Regions from separate parts of the Neorhizobium sp. T25_13 genome, predicted to be linked through region 1. Evidence: predicted binding sites of a transcription regulator. Region 1 holds the regulator's gene; each other region holds the start of a gene.
The links. The regulator PhoB, encoded in region 1, activates phosphate uptake and scavenging genes when phosphate is short. The targets are predictions, from matches to a motif close to TGTCATNNANCTGTCAT.
Positions count from the first base shown of each region.

Region 2: a site for PhoB is predicted at 2,566-2,582, ahead of ppk2 (polyphosphate kinase 2). Genes of this name have one in related genera too.
Region 3: a site for PhoB is predicted at 2,244-2,260, ahead of C5J22_RS08130 (DUF1045 domain-containing protein). Genes of this name have one in related genera too.

Region 1 is NZ_PVBI01000002.1:406,800-412,495, forward strand. It holds gene pstA (phosphate ABC transporter permease PstA) at 1-826, shown strand, start outside; gene pstB (phosphate ABC transporter ATP-binding protein PstB) at 894-1,655, shown strand; gene phoU (phosphate signaling complex protein PhoU) at 1,699-2,412, shown strand; gene phoB (phosphate regulon transcriptional regulator PhoB) at 2,434-3,117, shown strand; gene C5J22_RS05525 (winged helix-turn-helix domain-containing protein) at 3,132-3,818, shown strand; gene C5J22_RS31910 (hypothetical protein) at 4,072-4,203, opposite strand; gene C5J22_RS05530 (vitamin B12-dependent ribonucleotide reductase) at 4,475-5,696, opposite strand, start outside.
Region 2 is NZ_PVBI01000005.1:60,567-66,262, forward strand. It holds gene C5J22_RS13000 (GcrA family cell cycle regulator) at 1-492, shown strand, start outside; gene C5J22_RS13005 (PACE efflux transporter) at 679-1,116, shown strand; gene phoR (phosphate regulon sensor histidine kinase PhoR) at 1,245-2,426, opposite strand; gene ppk2 (polyphosphate kinase 2) at 2,708-3,589, shown strand; gene C5J22_RS13020 (hypothetical protein) at 3,594-4,820, opposite strand; gene C5J22_RS13025 (nitronate monooxygenase family protein) at 5,068-5,696, shown strand, end outside.
Region 3 is NZ_PVBI01000003.1:221,519-227,214, reverse strand. It holds gene C5J22_RS08145 (hypothetical protein) at 1-226, shown strand, start outside; gene mnmD (tRNA (5-methylaminomethyl-2-thiouridine)(34)-methyltransferase MnmD) at 293-1,033, opposite strand; gene C5J22_RS08135 (FAD-binding oxidoreductase) at 1,032-2,222, shown strand; gene C5J22_RS08130 (DUF1045 domain-containing protein) at 2,346-3,053, shown strand; gene C5J22_RS08125 (AraC family transcriptional regulator) at 3,121-3,978, shown strand; gene C5J22_RS08120 (AzlC family ABC transporter permease) at 4,177-4,884, shown strand; gene C5J22_RS08115 (AzlD family protein) at 4,881-5,183, shown strand; gene puuE (allantoinase PuuE) at 5,254-5,696, shown strand, end outside.

The DNA.
Region 1 (5,696 bases):
CGCCGCGCTGGACCGCAACACTTCGCCCGAGCAGCTGAGGCTGGCGGACAAGCTGAAGGAAGCCGGCATCCTGACAACGCGTATCAACTGGTCCTTCTTCACTGCGCCGGACGCGTCCGATACGCGGCCGGAAGCGGCGGGATTGGGTGTTGCCATCATTGGTTCCGTCTACATGATGCTGATCGTGGTCGTGCTGTCGCTGCCGCTTGGCGTCGCCGCATCGATCTATCTCGAGGAATTCGCGCCCCAGAACCGCTTTACCGATCTCATCGAGGTCAATATCGCGAACCTGGCCGCGGTGCCGTCGATCGTGTTCGGTATCCTGGGCCTAGCGATGCTGATCAATTTCTTCGGCCTTCCCCAGTCAGCATCCATTGTCGGCGGCCTGGTCCTGACCCTGATGACGCTGCCGACGATCATCATAGCCACCCGCGCCGCATTCAAGGCTGTACCGCCGTCCATTCGCGATGCCGCGCTGGGTGTCGGCGCGTCGAAGATGCAGTCAATCTTCCACCACGTTCTGCCGCTCGCCATGCCTGGCATCCTCACGGGCACAATCATCGGCCTTGCCCGTGCGCTCGGCGAAACCGCGCCGCTGCTGCTCATCGGGATGGTAGCCTTCGTGAGGGAATATCCGGCCGGTCCTCCGGACGGGCTGTTCGACCCGGCCTCCGCCCTGCCTGTCCAGGTCTACAACTGGACCCAGCGCGGCGACCCGGCCTTCGTCGAGCGCGCATCCGGTGCGATCATCGTCCTGCTGGTCTTTCTGATCTTGATGAACCTAATTGCAATCATTCTTCGCCGCCGCTTCGAGCGTCGCTGGTAAAAGGAGCGTAGTGATGAACAACATGTCCACGAGCAACATATCAACGACGCCGACGAAGGCCGCAATTATGAATGACACCAAGATTTCCGCCCGGGACGTTCAGGTTTATTATGGCGACAAGCACGCCATTATCGATGTGAATATCGAAATACGGCAGCGTACGGTCACGGCTTTCATCGGTCCGTCCGGCTGCGGCAAGTCGACCTTCCTGCGCTGCCTCAACCGCATGAACGACACGATTTCGATCTGCCGCGTGGAAGGGCATATCTCGATCGACGGTGAAAACATCTATGATCCCCAGGTGGACCCGGTGCAGTTGCGCGCCAAGGTCGGCATGGTGTTCCAGAAACCGAACCCGTTCCCCAAATCGATCTATGAAAATGTCGCCTACGGCCCGCGCATCCACGGCCTGGCGCGCTCCAAGGCGGATCTGGACGAAATCGTCACGTCATCGCTGCAGAAGGCCGGCCTGTGGAACGAGGTAAAGGATCGCCTCGACAGCCCCGGTACCGGCCTGTCCGGCGGCCAGCAGCAGCGCCTGTGCATAGCACGCGCCGTGGCGGTCAGCCCCGAAGTCATCCTGATGGACGAGCCCTGTTCGGCTCTCGACCCGATCGCCACCGCCAAGGTGGAGGAACTCATCCACGAACTCCGTACAAATTTCACCATCGTGATCGTGACGCACTCGATGCAGCAGGCTGCCCGCGTCTCGCAACGCACGGCCATGTTCCACCTGGGTTATCTGGTGGAGGAGAATGATACGGACAAGATGTTCACCAATCCGGACGACCAGCGCACGCAGGACTACATCATGGGTCGCTTCGGCTGATACGCCCGTCTTTGCAGTCGTCACTCTCATCAGGAAGCTAAACATGTCTTCTTCCCATATATTGTCGGCCTATGACGACGAACTGAAATACCTCGGTCGCCGGATCTCCGAAATGGGCGGTCTCGCCGAGCAGATGTGCTCGGACGCCGTACGTGCGCTGGTCAATTCCGACGCCGCACTCGCCCAGAAGGTCATCTCCGACGACGTGATCCTCGATCACGCCGAGCGCGAGATCGGCGACAAGGCGATCATCACGATCGCCCGCCGCCAGCCGGTTGCGGCCGACCTTCGCGAGATCGTCGGTTCGCTGCGCATCGCCTCCGATCTGGAGCGCGTCGGCGACCTCGGCAAGAACACCGCCAAGCGCGTCATCGCGGTTCAGGGCACCGGCGTTCCGCGCAAGCTCGCCCGCGGCCTCGAACATCTCTCCGATCTCGCCCTCGTCCAGCTCAAGGACGTCCTCGACGTCTATGCGACGCGTTCGGCGGAAAAGGCCGAGGCGATCCGCAGCCGCGACGAGGAAATCGACGCGATGTACACCTCGCTGTTCCGCGAACTCCTCACCTACATGATGGAGGATCCGCGCAACATCACCACCTGCACGCATCTTCTGTTCTGCGCCAAGAACATCGAGCGTATCGGCGACCACGCCACCAACATCGCCGAGACCATCTACTACATGACGACGGGCGCCCAGCCGGAAGGCGATCGTCCGAAGGACGACTCGTCGAACACGCTCGGCGCGATCACCGAATAGAACTGACGGAGCAGACCAAGAATGCTGCCGAAAATCGCTGTCGTAGAAGACGAAGAAGCGCTGAGCGTGCTTCTTCGTTACAATCTGGAAGCCGAGGGTTATGAGGTCGATACCGTTTTGCGGGGCGACGAGGCCGAAATTCGGCTTCAGGAGCGGGTACCGGACCTTTTGATCCTGGACTGGATGCTGCCCGGCGTTTCCGGCATCGAACTCTGCCGCCGGCTGCGCATGCGCCCGGAAACCGAGCGCCTGCCGATCATCATGCTGACGGCCCGCGGCGAGGAGAGCGAACGTGTTCGCGGCCTCGCCACCGGCGCCGACGACTATGTGGTAAAACCCTTCTCGACGCCGGAACTGATGGCCCGCGTCAAGGCCATGCTGCGCCGGGCCCGTCCCGAGGTGCTCTCCAGCGTTCTCCGCTGCGGCGATATCGAACTCGATCGGGAAACCCATCGCGTTCACCGCAAGAGCCGCGAGGTGCGCCTTGGCCCGACCGAATTCCGCCTGCTCGAATTCCTGATGGCGGCGCCGGGGCGGGTCTTCTCCCGCTCGCAGCTTCTGGACGGCGTCTGGGGCCACGACATCTACGTCGACGAGCGTACGGTCGACGTCCATGTGGGAAGACTTCGCAAGGCACTCAACTTCTCCAACATGCAGGATGTCATCCGCACCGTTCGCGGTGCCGGATACTCCATGGAAACATAGTTGGTGGCCACGAGATGAGCGCGCGGGTCCTGTTGGTCGACGACGACGAGTCGTTCCGCCTGATATTGCAGAAAGCCCTCGTGGCCGACAGCTTCGTCGTATCGATGCTGGCAAGTGGAGCCGAGATCTCAAATCGCTTGAAAGCCGTTCCGCCGGATATCCTGGTCATGAGTTCGGACCTTCCGGGCGTGCGAGGTCTCGAGGTATGCCGCGAGGTGCGTCTCGATCCCGTCCTGTCGCGCCTTCCGATCATCCTCCTCGTGCCGTCGGGTGGCGAAGGCCTTCACCTCATAGCACTCGCGGCGGGTGCCGACGATTGCCTCATGAAGCCATTTTCCCCGGTCGAGCTCGTCGTCCGTGTGAAGAACCTGCTGAGGCGCGTCAATCCCGCCCTCCTGGACCACATGCTCAAGGTCGGCGATCTCACGCTCGACCGGGAAGCCCATCGAGTTCACCGGCAGAAACGTGAGGTCAAGCTCGGGCCTAAGGAGTTCAAGCTCCTTGAATTCCTGATGCGGACACCGGGCAAGGTCTATTCTCGGACTGAGCTGAAGGCATCCCTCTGGGGCGACGACACGACCGTCGACGAGCGGGCGATCGACGTCCATATCGGCCGGTTGCGAAAAGTCATCAGCCTTGGCAAATCCGACAATGTGATCCGGACCGTGCGCGGCGCCGGATACGCATTGGGCGATTTCTGACGCCGTCCGCTTGGCCCGGGCTAACTTTTGTCCTGACCGGCTCATGGCGAGCCGGTGGCTCACTGCCATGGAGGCTGGCGGGTTTGCTGTTGGCACCGGCGTTGGACCCCTCTCTTGGAATTTCTAACACTTAGCTGAAGCTAAGATGTTGAAATTCCATTCTCCCCCGCTAGGGGGGAGATAGGGCGGCGTGCCACGGACTATTTAGAAGCCTTTCGCGGCAGTTACCGCGAAAGGTATTTAAGCACCGGAATTACTTCTTTTTGTTTGGCGCCTGCGTCAATGCAGACGCTGCCACCTTTTTTACGGCAGCAGGCGTTTTAGGATTGCTCAGCAGTTTGGATGCCGCTGAAGCCACAGATTTGGATGTACGTTCATTGGCCACTGAGGGATCTCCTTGTTGATGGCCGCCAAAGCTACCTCGACTCTGATTTCTCGAATCCCATATACTAACCGTGCTACAGGCAAGGGATGCGAGTCTCTTCGCCCCGCGTGGGCTTCGGCCTTTTCGCGGTATCCAAAGCCGGGGTCTGAGGACTCCGGCTTTTTCATTTCCAATGCACGCAAATCATTTGTTTTTATTCTTGTTTTGTTCTGCTTGGTAGTCCAGCCCGAAGTTTCCTTCGGGCTGTGTTTTATTCAGCTATTCACATTAATCAGCTGCAGCCGCTCGTCGCACCACAAGTGTCGCACTTCTCGCAAGTCCCATTCCGCACCATCGTAAAATTCTGGCACTCGCCGCACATGTTGCCCGTATACCCTTGAGCAATCGAGCGCATGCGGCGTTCGTTTTCGACCTTTTTGGCTTCCGTCTTGGCGGTCGCAGCCTCGTCGGCGGCCTTGTCGGAGAAGAGGGCCGTGGTGGCTGCCTGTTCTTCGGTCAGTTCCTCGACGATCTCTTCGGCGAGTTCCTTGGCGCGCTCCTCGTAGTCCCGCTTGAAGGAGACGATTTCGGAGGTCGAGATGGCGACGGTCGGTTCCAGCTTGCGGGCGGCGGCACCGGCAAAGGCGGTGACGTTGGTGCCGGCCGAGGCGCGGGCAGGGGCGGCAGTCGCCGAGCCCTTGATGTCGGCCGGGCGGTCGCCGCCGGTGCCGGAGACGAGGGTCGGCTTGTAACCGCGGGTCAGGCCCTTGGAAACCACGTCCGCCTTGCCTTCCGAGACGCCGCGGCCAAGCGCGGTGTTGGAGAAGTCCGACGTATCGACATGCGCGAGGTCGTGGCGGCCGAGATAGGAGATCGCCAGTTCGCGGAACACGTAGTCGAGGATCGACGTGGCGTTCTTGATCGCATCATTGCCCGTGACGATGCCGGCCGGTTCGAACTTGGTGAACGTGAAGGCGTCGACATATTCCTCGAGCGGCACGCCATACTGCAGGCCGAGCGAGACGGAGATCGCGAAGTTGTTGATGAAGGCGCGCAGGGCCGAGCCTTCCTTGTTCATGTCGAGGAAGATTTCGCCGAGGCGGCCGTCGTCGTATTCGCCGGTGCGCAGGAAGATCGTGTGTCCGCCGATCTTCGCCTTCTGGGTATAACCCTTGCGGCGGCCGGGCAGCTTTTCCTGGCTGCGGACGACCTTTTCGATGATCCGCTCGACGATCTTTTCGGTGATCGTCACGGCCTGGGCGGCGGCCGGCTGGGCCAGCAGTTCCTCGACCGCGTCTTCCGCGTCGTCATCGGCAATCAGCGACGAGTTGAGGGGCTGGGAGAGCTTCGAGCCGTCGCGGTAAAGGGCGTTCGCTTTCAGGCCGAGCTTCCAGGACAACATGTAGGCGGAGCCGCAGTCCTCGACGGTCGCGTCGTTCGGCATGTTGATCGTCTTGGAGATCGCACCCGAGATGAACGGCTGGGCGGCCGCCATCATGCGGATATGGCTTTCG
Region 2 (5,696 bases), on a different contig from region 1:
TCGGAGGGCCTCAGCGCCAGCCAGATCGCAGCGCAACTTGGAGGCGTAAGCCGAAATGCCGTTATCGGCAAGGTGCACCGTCTCAGCCTGCCGGGCCGGGCGAAAGCCGGCGGCACGGTAGCGACGGGCCGTTCAGCTGCGGCCAAGCGCACGACATCGGCGCCGCGAGCTCCGAACTATGCGTCGCGCGTCACGACCCGGACCGTTACCCGCGCCGTCGGTGCGACGATGGTCAAGGAAGAGGTCGAAATCGAACCCTATCAGGAGATGGAATATCGTCCCGCCTCCAACGTGGTCGTGCCGATCTCCCGTCGCCTTGCATTGACCGAACTTACCGAGCGCACCTGCAAGTGGCCGGTCGGCGATCCGCTCAAGGACGACTTCCACTTCTGCGGCTGTGAATCCCCGGATGCATCGCCCTATTGCAGCTATCATGCAAAGCTCGCCTACCAGCCGGTCAACGAGCGCCGCAAGGTTGCTGCTCGGGTCTGAGCGGCGGCGCGACACGAGGACAAAATCGAAGGCGGGCTCAGGCCCGCTTTTTTGTTGCGCATGGCAGATATGCCGGCCAAGCCTTGCTCCGGATCGGCATTGCACCTATCTGAAGGACGGCGAGGACGACCTCCCCCATTCGGGCAAAAACTCCGGGACGACCCGGAAAGCACCCAGGAGGTCATCATGCGCTCGACACGCGACCGTATCCGCCATGCCATCAGCTTCGAGCTGATCGGGCTCGCTCTCATCACACCGCTCGGCGCCTTCGCCTTCGGCATGCCGGCCGCCGATATCGGCGTGGTCGGCATCGGCAGTGCGACGATCGCCACCGGCTGGAACTATCTCTACAATCTCGGCTTCGACCACCTGATGCAGCGCTTTACCGGCGGCACGCAGAAAAACACCGCAATACGCGTGGCGCATGCGGTGCTGTTCGAACTTGGTCTGCTGATCGCGCTTCTGCCGCTGATCGCCTGGTATCTCGGCATCAGCCTCGTCCATGCGCTGACGATGGACGTGTCGTTCGCAGTCTTCTACGTGGTCTATGCCTTCGTGTTCAACTGGGCCTATGACCGCATCTTTCCGCTGCCGGAATGGCAACGGCAGACCGAGGCAGCCTGACGCCGCCTCCTCAAGATTCCATCGAACAATCCGCGCCGCGGACGGTGCGGATGACACCCTGCATGTTTGGAGAAATTGAGCGCCTCCCCGAGGCGCCGGACATGGGACGTCGATAGCACTCCCTTTTGTCAGAACCTGACGGTGAACTCGCTTCCCTTGCCGACTTCCGATTTCACGATCAGGCGGGCTCTGTGGCGGGTCAGGATGTGCTTGACGATTGCAAGGCCGAGGCCCGTGCCTTTCTTGGAACGGCTATCGGCCACGCTGACCCGGTAGAAGCGCTCGGTCAGCCGCGGAACGTGCTCGGCCGGGATGCCCGGACCCTGGTCGACAACCGTCACTTCCACCGGATCGGAAGCGCCGTTCCTGAGGTAAACGTCCACGAACTTGCCTTCCTGGCCGTATTTGCAGGCGTTCTCGATCAGGTTTTCAAAAACCTGAACGAGCTCGTCACGGTCGCCCAGCACTTCCACCTTGCCTTCCGGCAGATGCGTGCGGATTTCCACTCCGAGATCATCGGCGAGCGGCACCAGCGCGTCCCGCACATGACCGATCAGCGGCTTCAGGTCGATCGTCTGGTCCGGTGCGATATGGGATTTGAGCTCCAGGCGCGACAGCGACATGAGATCGTCGACAAGGCGGCTCATGCGCGTCGCCTGGTCGAACATGATGGCAAGGAACCGCTCGTGCGCGGCAGCGTCGGAGCGCGCCGGCCCCTGCAGGGTCTCGATGAAGCCTCGCAGCGAGGCAAGCGGCGTGCGCAGTTCATGGCTGGCATTGGCGACAAAATCCGAACGCATCCGATCGATGCGGCGCAATTCCGAAATATCCCTGAAGGAGAGCAGATAGAGCTTCTGCGCCGCCCCTTCGGGACTTTGCTGGATCGCCTGGCCGAGATCGATCGGCGCGATGCGCAGGGTATAGACGCGCTCGGAAGGCAACCGCTCGGAATGCTCGATCTGGTTGGGCTCATCAGTCGCGATGGTTTCCCGCACCATGTCGAGAATGCCGGGGGACCGCAGCCGGGCCGAAAGATGCGAACCTGGAGAAAGAGTTCCAAAGGCCCTTTCGGCAGCCTTGTTCTGATAGAGGACCGTGACGTCCTCGCCGAGCACGAAAGCCGGAATATCCAAGGCACCGAGCGTTGCCGCCACCTGGGGTAACGGCTGGAAGCCCGGCCGCTCTTCCTCGACCATCTCCGGGGCCGGCGGCGGAAGGACGACAGGCTTGCGGCCGACGACGACCAGAACCAGGAGCAGCCAGCCCACCAACAAGCCCACCCAGTCCATGCCGATCAGGTACGCGATCATCGCCAGCAGGGTCAGAAGCAGCAACAGCGCGCGTTCCTGGCGGGCCCTCGCAACGAGCGTGCCCAGACCCCGACGCCATTTCTCCAGTACCGACTCCACAGACAGACTCGCAGCTTTCACAGGTTGAACACGCGCTCATATATCCCTTGCATGACAGATATACATCGCTTCCGTTGGGATATTGGAAAATTGGCGTTATCCGGAGAGTAGCGGAATTTCGAACTTGCGTTACATATCGGCTACCGCCCCCATGCGGCGGATCGATCGGAGGAAGCACTATCATGGCGGATAAAACCGAAAGCCGGGCAGTCAGCATCGACATCAACGGCAAGCTCAAGCAGTTCGATATCGACGACCCGGTACTGCCGGCCTGGATCGAGGAGCATGCGCTTAGCTCTGGCGGATATCCCCATGACGACAAACTCGACAAGGACAAGTACGCCAAGCAGCTCGAAAAGCTGCAGGTCGAACTCGTCAAGGTGCAGTTCTGGCTGAAGGCGACCGGCAAGCGGATGATGGCGCTGTTCGAGGGCCGTGATGCGGCCGGCAAGGGCGGCACGATCTTTTCGATCAATGCCTACCTCAATCCGCGTTCGGCCCGCGTGGTGGCGCTCAACAAACCGACCGAGACCGAGGCCGGCCAGTGGTATTTCCAGCGCTACATCTCGCATTTCCCGACCTCGGGCGAGATCGTGCTGTTCGACCGCTCCTGGTACAATCGGGCCGGGGTCGAGCCGGTGATGGGCTTCTGCACGCCGGAACAGTACAAGGATTTCATGAAGGCGGTTCCGCGCTTCGAGGACACGATTTCCGACGAAGGCATCATCTTCTTCAAGTTCTGGCTGGATATCGGCCGCGAGATGCAGCTCAAGCGTTTCCATGACCGGCGGCACGACCCACTCAAGATCTGGAAACTGTCGCCGATGGATATCGCCGCGTTCAACAAGTGGGACGATTACACCGAGAAGCGCGACGCGATGCTCGAAAGGACCCACAACAAGGAGACGCCATGGGCCGTCGTGCGGGCCAACGACAAGCGCCGCGCCCGCCTCAACGTCATTCGCCATATCCTGCTGTCGCTCGACTATGAGGGCAAGGACAAGGACGCCATCGGCGAGATCGACGACAAGATCTTCGGTTTCGGTCCGAAGTTCCTGAGATAAAGAGTCATTGGCCGGGCAGGATGCGCACCGAATAGAGCAGCACCGCCCGGTCCGCGCCGTCGATACCGCTGTTGAAGATCAGGCGGCCGGGCCGGTTGGGGGCAAGCGACCGCTCGAAGGTTACCCGGAAGAGTGCCTCCAGCTTCTCCTGCGTTGCCGTAAAGCGATGACGACTGCAGTTGCCGAGGCTTCCGAAATCGCAGCGGACCGACAGCTGCACGGAACTGTTCTGCCCCGACTGCAGGGTCAGGGCCACTGTCGAGCTCTTGCCTGCCATTTCGCGCAGTACTTCCGGCGGCACTTCGACCGAGACATCGCCGCCGTCGCCTGACGTTGCCGATGCGATGCGCACGGCCTGCCCTTCCGATGCGGCCACCGCCTCGACTTTCGCCTGACCGCCGGCTTTCATCTCCGCCGCCTTGGAGGGCACGAAGATTTCCACCCACTCGTCGGAAAAACCGCGGCGTGGATCGAAGGCGACCGGGCCTCCCGCCGCCTGGCCGGCGACCGAGCGGTCGGCCGACTTCATCGCTTCCTCGACGATCGACTGCACCAGACCGGATTGATAGAACCACCAGCAGGCGCCGCCGACCACGCCAAGGGTGATGACCCAGGTCAGGAGATGCGACAAGAAACCCCGACGCTTTCGCGGTTTGGCGGCCCGTTCCGGGGGAACGTCCAGGCCGCTATCGGAGGACGGGCGGGCGTTCTTGTTCGGCTTGCCCGGCTTTGCAGCTTTCGCCGGAGGTTCCGGTTGGAATGGCTCGGCTTCGATCCGCTCGCCGCGCGCGGGGCTGACGCCGCCGAGATCGCCGGAGGACATAGCAGCAGCAGATGGAGCGCGCGTCTCACCCGAAACGGTATCGATGGACGGCGCGACAGGCGAAGGTGCCGCCGGCCGTTGCGGCGCTTCCGGCCGCGGGCTGGCCGGCATGACCGGAGATTCCACCGCCATGGGTTCCGCGGCGTATGGCAGCTCAGGTTCGAGCTCCACGGCGGGTCCTGGCGCGGGTTCCACCAGGCGCTCGACTTCCGCCATTTCGATCTCGTGGATCTTCCGCTCCAGGAGTTCATGCTGCTGCATGATGATCAACCGGTCGGTAACGCCTTGCTTGCGAAGGCCGGCATCCAGTGCCTGGCGCGCCGACTGATAAATACGCGCCCTGATCTCCCGGTCCGCCCGGTTCGAGCGATCCAGTGCGTTTCTGATGGCCGTTTCCAAACCGCTCACTGCCGGTCCTTCTTCATCGTCATTCCCACCGCGCGGGAGTTTACGTTTCGGTAACCCCTCCGCCGCGGAACTGCAAGCACCGCCTTCGACTGCACCATGGCGAAAAATAAGGACAGGATATGTCGGCGGCCCTGCCGGGCATTGCGGAGATCTGCTTCGAAAATCTTTCCACCGGCTTTTCGAGCCTCCCGCGATCTGGTAGACGGATTTACGTTTGCGTAAAGGTCAATCGGGAGGTTTTTGATCCATGCTTCCAGCAGTCCTCAAGGACAGGCTCCGCCTGCCCGTGGTCGCGTCGCCGCTGTTCATCATTTCTCATCCGGAACTGACACTGGCGCAATGCAAGGCAGGCGTCGTCGGCGCTTTCCCGGCGCTCAACGCGCGGCCGGAAAGCCAACTCGACGAGTGGCTGGCCATGATCACCGAGGATCTCGCCACCTATAACGCTGCCAATCCCGAGAGGCCTGCCGCTCCCTTTGCCGTCAACCAGATCGTCCATACCTCCAACAAGCGCCTGGAGCACGACCTGATGATGTGCGTGAAATACAAGGTACCGATCGTCATCTCCTCGCTCGGAGCCGTGCCGGAGGTGAATGCCGCCGTACACTCCTATGGCGGCATCGTGCTGCACGACATTATCAACAACCGCCACGCCAATTCGGCGATCCGCAAGGGCGCCGACGGGCTGATCGCGGTCGCTGCCGGCGCCGGCGGGCATGCCGGCACGCTGTCTCCTTTCGCGCTGGTGCAGGAAATTCGCGAATGGTTCGACGGGCCGCTGCTGCTCGCCGGGGCGATCGCCACCGGCGGCGGCATCCTTGCCGCCCAAGCCATGGGCGCCGACATGGCTTATATCGGCTCGCCCTTCATCGCCAC
Region 3 (5,696 bases), on a different contig from region 1:
GCCTCCGCCGCGCAGACATCGTAACAACGACGGCGCCATAATCGCCGGGGGCCTTGCGGCCGGCGTCATAGGCGGCCTGATCGGCGGCGCTCTCGCCAATGACGGCGGGCCGCGCTACATCGACCCGCCACCACCGCCCCGGCCGCGCTGCTGGTTCGAGGACCGCCGCGTGCGCAACGCCTATGACGGCGGCTGGCACATGGAAAGCCTGCGCGTCTGCCAATAGGTGGCGCGCGACATGATGGATGGCAGCCGGTCTCAGGGCCGGCTGTTTTGCGTTGGGCTGAGCCGATCAGGGCGCCGGTTTGGTGCCGCACAACATCTCGCGCTTGCCAGCAAAGCCCGGCCGCCGCTCGACCGTGAAACCGGCGGCCTGCAGGTTCCTCCGTACGAAGCCGGCGGCCGCATAGGTGCCGAACGTGCCGCCGGATAAGGTCTTGTCGTAGATCGCCTGCATGATTTCCGGCGACCACATGTCCGGATTGCGCGCCGGTGCAAAACCGTCGAGGAACCAGGCGTCGAAATCGGCCTTCGCTACGGAGACGCCTTCGAGCGCGGGTCCGCAGACGACCGTCAACCGGGTCTCGGCGTCAGCGTCGATCACGACGTGGCCGGCGGGCCTGTCCGGCCAGGCCTCGATCAGCGCCTGCCGTTCCGCATCGATCTCCGGCCAGCGGGCTAGCGCCCGGTCGATCTCGTCGCGCTGCATCGGGTAAAGCTCGAACGAAGTGAAATGAAGCTTCGCGCCCGTGGGACGGACAAGCTTCCACTGCCGCCAGGTCTCGCAGAAGTTCAACCCGGTGCCGAAGCCGAGTTCGCCGATCCGGAAAGTCCGTTGCCCTTCCCAGCGCTCCGGCAGGCCCCAGCGCTCCGGCAGGCCATTGCCGGCCAGAAACGTGTGGCCACATTCCAGCCGACCGTCGGTGCGGCAATAAAAGTGATCGCCAAACTTTTGCGAATAGGGCATATCGCCGTCATGCCAGTCCAAGGTCTGGCTTTCGGTCACACGAATTTCAGGATCACGGTCGCTCATGGGACATGCGGATAATCCTGCCGGCTCCGGCGGTCAATCTCATGTCCTGCCGCCATCCGCCGATCTCGTCATCCTTGGCGGCGGCATCATGGGCCTCTGGGCGGCGGTCAAGGCGGAGCGGCTCGGTATCACTACCCTGCTTGTCGATGCTGGCCCGCTGGGGCAGGGGGCGAGCGGCGGGCTGCTCGGCGCCCTCATGCCGCACATGCCCGACAAGTGGAACGACAAGAAACAGTTCCAGTTCGATGCGCTTCTGTCGCTGGAAGACGAGATCACCGAGCTCGAAGCCGAGACCGGCGTCACCTGCGGCTACCGCCGCTCCGGCCGGCTGATCCCGCTGCCGAAGCCGCACTTACGGAAGATCGCGCTCGGGCACTCGGCCGATGCGGAAGCCTGCTGGCGGCGCGGCGACCGCCGTTTCCATTGGCATGTGCTTGACCGCCCCCCGCAAAAAGGGTGGCCGGATGCCTCCTTCGCGGGTGCCGGACTGGTGCATGACACGTTTGCCGCCCGGGTTTCGCCGCGCGGCCTCGTCTCGGCGCTTGTCGCTTATCTGCGGACGGCCAGCAATGTTCGGATCGTCGAAGGCCTGGAGGCGGAGGCGATCGACCCCGCAGGAAGTAGGATTATATTCCGCACCGGCGAGACCGTCGCCTTCGGCCACTGTATCGTCTCGGCCGGCCACGGGTCTTTTTCGCTGCTCCATGGCATTTCAACGCCGCTGAAGCGCCCGATCGGCCAGGCGGTCAAGGGGCAGGCAGCGCTCCTCAAGGCCGATATCGACCCCGCCTTGCCGGTGATCTTCCTGAACGGCCTTTATGTGGTCGCCCATGAGGGCGGTCACGTCGCGGTCGGCAGCACCAGCGAGGATGTATTCGACGACCCGTCCTCGACCGATTCCCAGCTGGACGAGCTGATCGCGCGCGCCCGGGCGCTGGTGCCGGCCCTGGCCCAGGCCCCAGTCATCGAACGCTGGGCGGGATTGCGGCCGAAGGCGATCGATCGCGATCCAATGGTCGGCGCGCACCCCGATCACGCCCGAGTGATCGCGCTCACAGGTGGTTTCAAGGTGAGTTTCGGTATCGCGCACAGGTTGGCCGATGCGGCCCTCAACGCCCTGAACGGCCGGGAAATGCGGCTTCCAGCGTCGTTCACGCTCGCCAATCACCTTGCCGTCGCCTCGCGTTAAACGCGAACTTTCACTCCTTCGCGTCGTTATTCTGTCACGCAAATCACTTAACCCCCAGGGCAGGGATTGTTGAGCAATGCGTAAAACACGGGGTTGCTGAAAAGGACGTTCAGAAGGTGACGCATGCGCTATGCCATTCATTTCACGCCTCCGGCGCATGATCCGCTGACGCTTGCCGCGGCCCAGTGGCTCGGTCGCAATGCCTTTTCGGGCGAGGCGATGGAGCCGCCGGCGATCCGCGGCATCGGCATACATGACATCGCCTTCAATACCGCGCTGCCGCGTCGCTACGGTTTCCATGCGACGCTGAAGGCGCCGTTCCGGCTGGCGCCCGACGTCACCGAACCGATGCTGCTGCGCCATCTGATGCGCTTTGCTGGTACCCACAGCCCGTTCGAACTGCCAAAGCTCGAAGTCGTCCGGCTCGGCAATTTCTTCGGCCTTGCGCCGATCGTCCCGTGCGATACCGCCCGGTTCCTCGCCGCTTCCGTCGTCCAGGAGTTTGACAATTTCCGCACGCCGCTGTCGGAAGCCGAGCTGGAGCGCAGCGATTCAGGCGATCTCTCGGCGCCGCAATTCGCCAACCTGTATCGCTGGGGCCATCCTTACGTGATGGACGAGTTTCGTTTCCACATGACCCTGACCGGCCCGCTGTCGCCGGTCGAGATGCCGCGTTTCGAAGCTGCGCTGCGCGATTATTTCGAGCCCTATCTGAAAAAGCCGGTCGAGATCACCAACCTGGCGCTGTTCATCGAGGAGGAGCCCGGCGCGCCCTTCCAGGTGCACTCACTGCACCCGATGGGACGAGTGGCGGCGCGCAAGATCGCCTGAGATTTTGGGTGCCGGCGGCGCACTTTTGTTCAAGAGCAACCGCTCTCTCATCTGCTATATTCTCCCCATGGAGAATATCTCGCAGGAACAGGCCACCGATCACATGCCGCTGATGCCGGCAGAGGTGACCCGTTTCTGGCGCGACGATCGCTTCGGCGGCATGGAATGCCTGCGCGCGACGTTCCTCACCCACGAATTTGCGCCGCATGCGCATGACACGTTCAGCATCGGTGCGATCGAGCAAGGCATGCAGGTCTGCACCATCAAGGGCAGCCGCGAAAGCGCTGGGCCAGGCGGTCTTTACCTGATCAATCCGGGCGAGACACATGACGGTGCGCCGCGGGGCGGCGGTTATCGCTACCGGATGATCTATCCGGATGTCGCACTGCTCCGCGAAATCCTCGAAGATGTCACCGGCAAACCCTTCCGGGGCACGCCCGCCTTCGGCATCCAACTCCTCCATGACCAGGCGCTTGCCGACGCTTTCCACGAGGCGCACCGGACGTTGGAGGAAGGCTCCGGCGCGCTCGAAGCCAGCCAGGCGATGTTCCTGGTACTCGACGCAATGTTCCGCCGCCACGGCAGTTCGATCATCGTGCCGGCCGATTCGACCGAGCGCACCGCCGTGCGCCAGGCCCGCGACTACCTCACCGAGCATTTTGCGTCCGATGTCGGGCTGGAGGAACTCGCAACCGTCGCAGGTCTTAGCCGCGCCCACCTCATCCGCGCGTTCCGCAAGGAATTCCACATCACCCCGCATTCCTTCCTGACCGATATCCGCATCCGTGCGGCCCGCAAGCGGTTGAGGGAAGGCGGCCAGCCGGCCGAGATCGCGCTCGAATGCGGTTTTGCCGACCAGGCCCATTTCACCCGCCACTTCAAGGCCCGCACCGGGCTGACACCGGGGCAATACAGGGCTCGCTGATCACTTTCGTTCAAGACGGTGGATGTCGGGCGCCTTAAGCCTCCCCCTCATCCGCCTGCCGGCCCCTTCTCCCCGAGGGGAGAAGAGACCCGCCGGGCCCTTGCTATTCCCTCCTCTCCCCTCGGGGAGAGGGTGGCCGAGCGAAGCGGAGGCCGGGTGAGGGAGCGACGTGCTCTGACGTCAGATCAAGGTTATTGGATGAACAACGATACGAAACTGCAAGACTTCCTCAGCGGCATGCGGGCGATCTCGCCGCTGATCGCCGCGGTCATCCCGATCGGCCTTGTTTTCGGGGCGGTGGCAGCGACAAAAGGACTGTCGCCGGCCGAGGCGGGGCTGATGAGCGCGCTCGTTTTTGCAGGCGGCTCGCAATTCGTGGCGATGGATATCTGGACCCATCCGGCCTCCTGGACAGGCGTTGGGTTTGCAGCCCTTTTGGTCAACATCCGCCACGTGCTGATGAGCGCCTCGCTCGGCACAAGGATGGAGGGTTTCGGCCAACCGGCGCGCTATCTCTCGATGCTGTTCCTCGCCGACGAAATCTGGGCGATGGCGGAGTTCCGGGCCAAGGTGGCGCGGCTGACGCCCGCCTGGTTCGCCGGCCTCGTTGCTCCCTTCTATCTCGCCTGGGTGTTTTCAGGCCTTGCGGGTGCAACCCTCGGCGCCTTTCTCGGCGATCCGGCGGTGCTCGGGCTCGACTTCGCCTTCCCGGCCGTCTTCATCGTGCTGGTCATGGGCTTCTGGAAAGGTCCGGAAACCGGGGCCGTGCTGCTGGCGAGCGGGGCTGCTGCCGTTGCCACCCAGCATTTCGTGCCGGGCGTCTGGTATATCGCTGCCGGTGCCATCGCCGGCCTTGCCGCCGCCCTGGTGACCGGCAGGTCCCGGGATATCGAGGTGACGCCATGACTGTCGATCTCGCCACGCTCATAGCCATCCTCGCCATGGCGGCCGCGACCGCGCTCACCCGGCTGAGCGGCCTCGTGCTCATCCGCCATGTCTCGCTCGAAGGCAGCCGCCGCAAGGCGATCGAATCGATTCCGCCCGCCGTGCTGATGGCCGTCGTCGCGCCGACTGCGTTTGCTACCGGGATTGCTGAAACCTTGGCCTGCGCGGTGACTGCTTTTGCGGCACTTCGGCTGCCGATGCTCGTTTCCGTGGCACTCGGGGTCGCCTCGGTCGCGATCCTTCGGGCGCTCGGCCTCTGAGCGTCGTTTCCATCTCGACATGGCCGGAAAGGGTGCGCTACCGTCCGGCCTCATTCGTCGAAGGTGACCCATGCAGGCAAAAGACTATCCGCGCGAACTCGTCGGCTACGGCCGTTCCACCCCTGATCCGAAATGGCCGGGCGGCGCCCATGTCGCGGTGCAGTTCGTGATCAATTACGAGGAGGGCGGCGAGAGCTCGATCATGGACGGCGATCCGGCCTCGGAGAACCTGCTGTCGGAAATCGTCGGTGCCGCGCCCTGGCCGGGCCAGCGCAACCTCAACATGGAATCGATCTACGAATACGGCTCGCGCGCAGGCTTCTGGCGGCTGTTTCGGATGTTTACCGAACTCAAGGTCCAGACCACCGTCTATGGCGTGACGCTCGCCATGGCCCGCAATCCGGAAGCGGTCGCCGCCATGAAGGAAGCCGGTTGGGAAATCGCCAGCCACGGCTACCGCTGGCTGGAATACAAGGATTTCCCGGAGGCAAAGGAGCGCGAACACATCCTCGA